Regions from separate parts of the Arthrobacter arnarulunnguaqae genome, predicted to be linked through region 2. Evidence: predicted binding sites of a transcription regulator. Region 2 holds the regulator's gene; the other holds the start of a gene.

Region 1 (3,397 bases), on a different contig from region 2:
CTATGGGGTTACAGCGGGCGAATGTTCTCTGCCTGCAGACCCTTGGGACCCTGCACGACGTCGTATTCGACCTTCTGGTTCTCGTCGAGCGAGCGGTAGCCGCTGCTCGCGATTGCGGAAAAGTGAGCGAAAACGTCCGCCGATCCATCGTTCGGCTCGATGAATCCGAAGCCCTTTTCTGCGTTGAACCACTTAACGGTGCCTGTTGCCATGATGCTTCCTTCGATATTGCGTACAGCTGCGATCGTAGATCAGGGAGCCTCGCAGCATCGCTGGGTCCCTCCCCTAAACGTATGGTGACGTGGGCGGTGTGGCAAGCGATACGGGGTATTGGTTTCCCGCAGGACGCCGAAAGTTCACATTTGTCCCGGTTGCGGGTGGATTTCGGTGAAATCGGAACGTTTTTCCGGCCACGGCGCGGTGCCGCGTTGCCGGATGTGACGTGCCTTGGTGCGTCTATGACGCCGCGCCCGAGGGGGCGGACGACGGCGATGCGGCCCATTCCGCGCGCCGCTCCACCGCGTCGGCCTCGCGTTGGGTCTCCCGTGCCTGGACCCTCGCGTCGTCGAGAAGCCGGCGCGCCCGGTTCGACTCCTTTGCGGTCGCCTCGAGGTCGCGGGTGGCCCCCTGTGACTTGCGCGCCGTCCGCTCCAGTTCGCGGGTCCGCGCGGCGACGAACCCGCCGGGCATGGACCCGTAGAGTTCGGCGGCGACCGCGGCCAGGTCCACGTACCTAGTGTCCGTCGGGCGCCGCGACCAGGACGTTGCGCTGGGCGCCGAGACCTTCGATCTCCGTCTCCAGGACGTCGCCGGCCTTCAGCCAGGGGTGGCGGCCGTGCTCGTTGCGCCGACCCAGGGCGACGCCGGCCGGGGTGCCCGTGAGGATCAGGTCGCCGGGGCGCAGCGTCACCATCGTGGAGAGGTACGCGACCAGCGCGGCGGGGGAGAAGACGAGGTCCGCCGTCGAATCCTGCTGCACCACCTCGCCGTTGACGCGGGTGGTGATCCGGGCGCCGGGGGTGAACTCGTCCGGGGTCACGAGATAGGGGCCGACCGGGCTGGCCGCCTCCCAGCACTTGCCCTGGGTCCACTCCGGCGTGCGGCCCTGCCAGCCGCGCATCGAGACGTCGTTGGACACCGCGTAACCGGCGATGTGCCGTTCGGCGTCCTCCTCCGGGATGCGCCGGCCGGCCGCGCCGATGACGATGGCGAGTTCGCCCTCCCAGTCGATCCGGTGGTCCTCCGCGGGGATTTCGATCTCGTCCGTGGGGCCGGTCAGGGATTCGGCGAACTTCGTGAAGACGGTCGGGAACTTGGGGGTCTCGTTGCCGGTTTCCGCGATGTGGTTGCGGTAGTTCAGGCCGATGCAGAAGACCTTGGCCGGGGCGGGGATCAGCGTCGCGAAGGTGGCGGCGCCGGCGTCGTGCCTTGCGCCGTTTGCCTTGGCCGCGTTCAGCGCGGACTCGCGCTCCGCGGCCGGCGCGGCCAGGAGGGCGCCGACGTCGTCGAACCCCTCTATTTCGACGGCGGCGGAGCCGTCGATGAGGGCGGCGAATGTTCCGCCGGATTCCGGGTGGCGAAGGGTGGCGAGTCTCATGGGACCATCCCACCACAGGGGCGCGGAGCCTGTGGGCACGGGGGTGGAAATGCGTCGTTCGCCGTGGGAGAAATGAGCCAAAAAGGGACTGGCACTCCGCGGCGGAGAGTGCTAATTTAATCCTGGGTTGAGCGGATGGGACTCAAGTTTGAGGACCGTCGATCGACCCCCACAACACGAGAAACACGGCACCGGGGTGGTGCCCCACGAAGGAGTTGATCATCATGGCAAACACATTCGATCCGTTCCGCGAGCTCGACCGCGTGGCCGGCGCGCTGTTCGACAACCGCCTGCGCGACGTGCCCATGGACCTCTACCGCCAGGGCGACCACTACATCCTCAGCGCCGACCTGCCGGGCATCGATCCGGGATCGGTGGACATCGACGTCGACGGCCAGCTGCTGACCATCCGCGCCGAGCGCACGCTGGGCGAGCAGGAAGGCGTGAAGTGGCTGACCCGCGAACGCCGCGGCGGCAGCTTCGTCCGCCAGCTCAACCTGGGCCAGGGCATCAACATCGAGGCGATCACGGCGCACTACAACAACGGCGTCCTGATGCTCACCATCCCGGTGCGCGAGAGCGCGAAGCCGCGCAAGATCGCCGTCGAGACGGGCAGCCGGGACAACGGCGCCGACCAGATCGAGGGCGAGGCGACCTCGGCCCCCGGCGGACAGGGGGCCGTGGGGCAGTAGGCCTCCGGATCTCGCCGAAGCCAGATGCCCCACCCTTGCGTTTCGACTGAGGTAGATGTCGGTTTCCCCCCGGATTCGGACATCTACCCTCGTCGAAACGGGGGTGGGGGACATCTGGCTTCGTCGAAAGAAGGCGTCGCGGTGGGGGCTAGCCCTGGGTCTCCGCGTAGAACCATTCGATGTGCTCGCGCAGCAGCTTCGAGGCGCGCTGGCCTTCCCCGGCCGAGACCGCCCCGAGGATGCCGTGGTGCTGGGTGCGCAGCACGGCCGCGACCGGTTCCCAGTCCTCGTCGCTGCGGATCGACTCGGCCACGTAGTCGCTGATCGACAGCCGCAGCGACTCCATCATCGCCTCGATGACCGCGTTCCGTGCCAGCGAAGAAAGCAGGACGTGGAAACGGGCGTCGAGGGCGTGGAAATCCGACCGGCCGAGCGCCGGGTCGTCCATCTGCTTGAGCAAATCCGCGGCCACGGCGAGTTTCGCGCGTGTGGCGTCGTTTTCCGGGTCGATCTTCGTGGCCTCCGCAGCGCCGGTTTCCAGCAGGATGCGGGTCTGGACGATCTCGGCGACCGTCAGCTGGCGGGTGGCGACGTGCAGCCGCAGAGCGGCGGCCAACCCGGCGGCCGGCCGAGACACGATGACCGCGCCGGCGTTCGGGCCGGACCCCGTGGACGTCCGCACGACGCCGAGCACGTCTAGGATTCGTATGGCGTCTCGAACCGACGCCCGCGAGAGCCCATGCGTCTCGGCAAGGGCCCGCTCTCCCGGAAGCTGGTCGCCCAGCTTCAGCGAGCCCGAGCGCAGTTCCGCCTCGATCGCCTCGAGCACGGTTTCGTAGGCCCGCGGGCTGGGGGATCTGGGGGGCTGGCTGTTCACCGAATCATCCTCCCACGTAACGAGGGGCGGGGGCGCCTGGAACGAGTGTGCCCGCCCCTCGCTGCGTGGCACGGGATCAGTCTCCGGACGCCCGGCCGGCGGACCGCGGGACGGCAAGGTGGGGCTTCTGGTTGAGCATCCACCGGATCGCCAGCGTGATGCCCGCGAGCAGCAGGACCAGCATGACCGTTCCGAGGTTCAGGCCCAGCCCGTGGATAACGAGTAGTGCCA
Region 2 (3,397 bases):
CCCGACCCGTGGCACAAGGTGCGGCACCACAAGCGTCGTCTGGTGAAGGCGTCGTTCGCGGACAAGGCTGCGCGTGTCTTGGCGCCCGGCGGCACGTGGCGCCTGGCCACCGACTGGTCCAACTACGCCGAACAGATGCGCGAAACGCTGGATTCCTCCGCGGATTTCAAGAACCTCCACCCGGGCGGCGACGCCGGCCCGGAAGGAACCCTGACGCGGGTGCGCCGCGGCGGACTCGAAGGGCACGAGGGCGAATCAGAGTTCACGGACGAACGCGGCGGCTGGGCTCCGCGCTTCGACGAACGCGTCCTCACCAGCTTCGAGGGGAAGGCGCTGAAGGCCGGACGGCTGGTCTTCGACCTGGCCTACCGGCGAACGGCCTAGGTCCTCCGCTCGTCGGCCTCGCGCGGGGTTAGCCGGCCGCTTGCGGGGGCAACGCCGTGGCGGCCTCCGGGCCGAATTTGGCCGCGTACGCGTCGAACAACGGCTTCCAGTCCTTGTCGGCGTCCTCGACGTATCCGCCGACCGATTCGCGCAGGTTGGCCAGGCAGACGTGCCATCCCGCGCCGTCGCGCGCGCCCCGTCCCCGATCGTCGAGCGAGGCGGCGAACACGAGGCGCGTTCCGGCGTCGTACTCCTGAAGCGCGATGCGCAGGGAATCGCTCTCCCACCGGAAGGCCAGGCTGCAGCCGGATTCGACGTCGACGACCTCGCCGCGCATCGGCTCCGCGTCGGGTTCGGCGGGGAACGTGAAAACGAGGTCGCGCCCCGGCGTCCACTCGCCCACGATGGCGGCCGGAAACCAGTCTCGCAGCCCGTCCCGGGTGGTCACCGCGATCCAGGCGTCCCAGCGGTTGACCGGCAGGTCGATTCCGTAGGTCAACACCCAGCGCTGTCCCGCCGGCGCGAAGGTGGCCAAGTCCATTGCGTACCCCGTCATGGCCACAGTCTACGGCTGGCCGGCCGCGCGCCCACCGGTTCGCGGCCCGTGGTGACCAGGGCCAGGTTCCGCAGCGACTGCGTTCCCGGGTCGCGGTAACCATGGCTGGCCCGGCGCGCCCCGGGCACGAACCGCGACGTGTTGTGGCCGGTGACCGGCAACAGGCCAAGGTCCGCCGCGCCGTCGACGCCGAAACCGCGGCCCGGCACGAGGGTCCGTCCGCTCAAAGCGCGCCCGGCGCGCGCCAGCCAGTCGTCTGCCGCGACGCCTTCGAACACGGCATCGCCGGCGAGCCCCATCAGGGACGGTTCCAGGGCCAGCTGCCGCGGCACTCCGGCGGAGCCGGTCGTCGCCAGGACGTCCACGCGGATCCGGGGCGTGCCGGGGCCGTCCGGCTGCGCGGCCAGACGCTCCAGGGCGTGGGCGGCGAGGGTGGCCCCGTAGGAGTGTGCCTCGATGGCGGTGCGCGGCGCGTCGGGCCGCAGCCGGGCGTAGCGACGCAGATCGTGGGCCAAACGTTCGACGGCGGCGCGGGCCGTCCGGTTGAAAACCGCCCGCAGCAGGCCCGGGGCGGGATAGGCGAGCCAGGCGACGACCGCCGGGTCCGGTTCCCCCACCAACCGCTGTTCGAGCAGGAGCTGCCCGGCCTCGCGCGTGGTGCCCCACATCGCCGTCGTCGCCCGGATCCCCGCGCCGGAGAGTTGCCAGGTCACATGGGTGGCCGTGTCCAAGTTGCCGACCGCGACGGCGGCCAGCGGCTCTGGCCCCGCGAGGTCCAGGTAGAGCAGCCGGCGGCGCGGAATCGCGGCGTCCATGGACGAGGGCCGCAACGCGTGGACCACCCCGTCGATGGCGGCCTTGTGCCGTTGCGGCAGGCTGTCCCGCCGCCCCTTGAGGACGTCCAGGCGCGCCTCCGCCGCGTCGCACAGCTCCGCGTAGCCCGTGGGCACCGGCACGGCCGGACCCCCTACTGCTGGGGCCGCCAGACCACCACGGCCTGGCTGCGTCCGCGGGGGCGCTTGCCGCGCGCCAGGGGGACGACGTCGCCGCCCGCGCCCGCCGCGAACACCCGGAAGAGTTCGGCGTTGCGCCGGCCGGACCGCGTGGCGTCCAGTTCCTGGGTCAGCTCGGTCACGCGGGCCCGCAGGGCCGCGACCTGGTTCTCGAGCTCGAGGACGCGGCGGATGCCCTCCAACGAGACGCCGTCCTTGGAAAGGCGCTGCACCTCGCGGAGGAGGTCGACGTCGTGCTGGCTGTAACGACGCTGCTTGCCGCGCTGCCGCGACGGGGAGACCAGGCCCATCCTGTCGTACTGGCGGAGGGTCTGCGGGTGCATCTCGGCGAGCTCCGCGGCAACGGAGATGACGAAAATGGGCACAAACCGGTCCGGCATCATGGGCGCTACAGCACCGCCTTGGCGGCCAGACCGGCCCGTGGATCGGCGTCCGCGGTGGCCTCGGCGAACGCCTTGACGGCCGCCTCGGCTTCGCCGCCGAGCTTTTGCGGTACGACGACGTCGATCGTCACCAGCAGGTCGCCGGTGGCCTTGGACGTCTTGATCCCGCGTCCCTTGAGGCGCAGCGTGCGCCCGGAGGCGGACCCGGCGGGAACCTTGACCTTGACCGTCTCGCCGGTCAGTGTCGGCACCTCGATCTGGCCGCCCAGTGCGGCCTCGGGGAACGTCACCGGCACGTGGATGCGGATGTTGGCGTCCTCGCGGATGAAGAACGGGTGCGGCCTGACGGAGACCTTCACCATGAGGTCGCCGTAGCCGGCCTGTCCGCGCTGGCCCTTGCCCTTGACCCGGACCGTCTGTCCGTCCTTGATCCCCGCGGGAACCCGGACGTCGATCACCTCGCCGCTCGGTTCGCGCAGCCCGATCGTGGTCCCGTTGACGGAGCCGGCGAAGGAGATGGTCGTGCTCGCCGTGCGGTCCGCGCCCTTGCGGGGGGCCTGCTGGTACCCGCCGGCGCCGCCGAAACCGCCGCCGCCGAAGAGGTCCGCGAACTCCGGCGGCACCTGTCCGGACTGAAAACCGCCCTGCGGGAATCCACCGCGACCGCGGGCCCCCGCGGGTCCGCCCGGTCCCCCGAAGAGGTTGCCGAACATGTCGTCGAATCCCGCACCCTGCCCGTGCCCGCCGGGACCGCCCGCCGTGAAGCGGGCTCCGGATCCCATGGCTCGGATCGCGTCGTACTGCTGGCGCTCCTCGGGGTCGGAGAGCACCGAGTGCGCCTCCGTGATGTCCTTGAACCGCAGTTCGGACGCCGCCTCCCCCGAGTTCGTGTCCGGGTGGTGCTGGCGCGCCAGCTTGCGGTACGCCTTCTTGATGTCGGCGTCGCTCGCGTCCTTGGAGACGCCGAGAATGGCGTAGAAGTCCTTGTCGGCCCAATCCTGACTTGCCATCGGGCGCCTCCTCTCAAAATCCTTCGTGCATTTCTGCCGGTTCGGGTGGGC

The links. The regulator HspR, encoded in region 2, represses chaperone genes until heat shock. The targets are predictions, from matches to a motif close to AAGTTGAGTCNNNNNGACTCAACTT.
Region 1: ACHAAJ_RS09195 (Hsp20/alpha crystallin family protein) is a predicted target of HspR. The motif match lies at 1,722-1,746, and genes of this name have one in related genera.

What each region holds. Positions count from the first base shown of each region.
Region 1 covers NZ_JBIMER010000008.1:19,853-23,249, reverse strand. Annotated here, with positions in the region: gene ACHAAJ_RS09210 (cold-shock protein) at 9-212, opposite strand; gene ACHAAJ_RS09205 (hypothetical protein) at 457-729, opposite strand; gene ACHAAJ_RS09200 (fumarylacetoacetate hydrolase family protein) at 734-1,597, opposite strand; gene ACHAAJ_RS09195 (Hsp20/alpha crystallin family protein) at 1,822-2,289, shown strand; gene ACHAAJ_RS09190 (FadR/GntR family transcriptional regulator) at 2,438-3,166, opposite strand; gene ACHAAJ_RS09185 (L-lactate permease) at 3,243-3,397, opposite strand, start outside.
Region 2 covers NZ_JBIMER010000005.1:115,537-118,933, forward strand. Annotated here, with positions in the region: gene trmB (tRNA (guanosine(46)-N7)-methyltransferase TrmB) at 1-384, shown strand, start outside; gene ACHAAJ_RS06995 (SRPBCC domain-containing protein) at 413-940, opposite strand; gene ACHAAJ_RS07000 (alpha/beta hydrolase) at 937-1,896, opposite strand; gene ACHAAJ_RS07005 (heat shock protein transcriptional repressor HspR) at 1,908-2,336, opposite strand; gene ACHAAJ_RS07010 (DnaJ C-terminal domain-containing protein) at 2,342-3,346, opposite strand.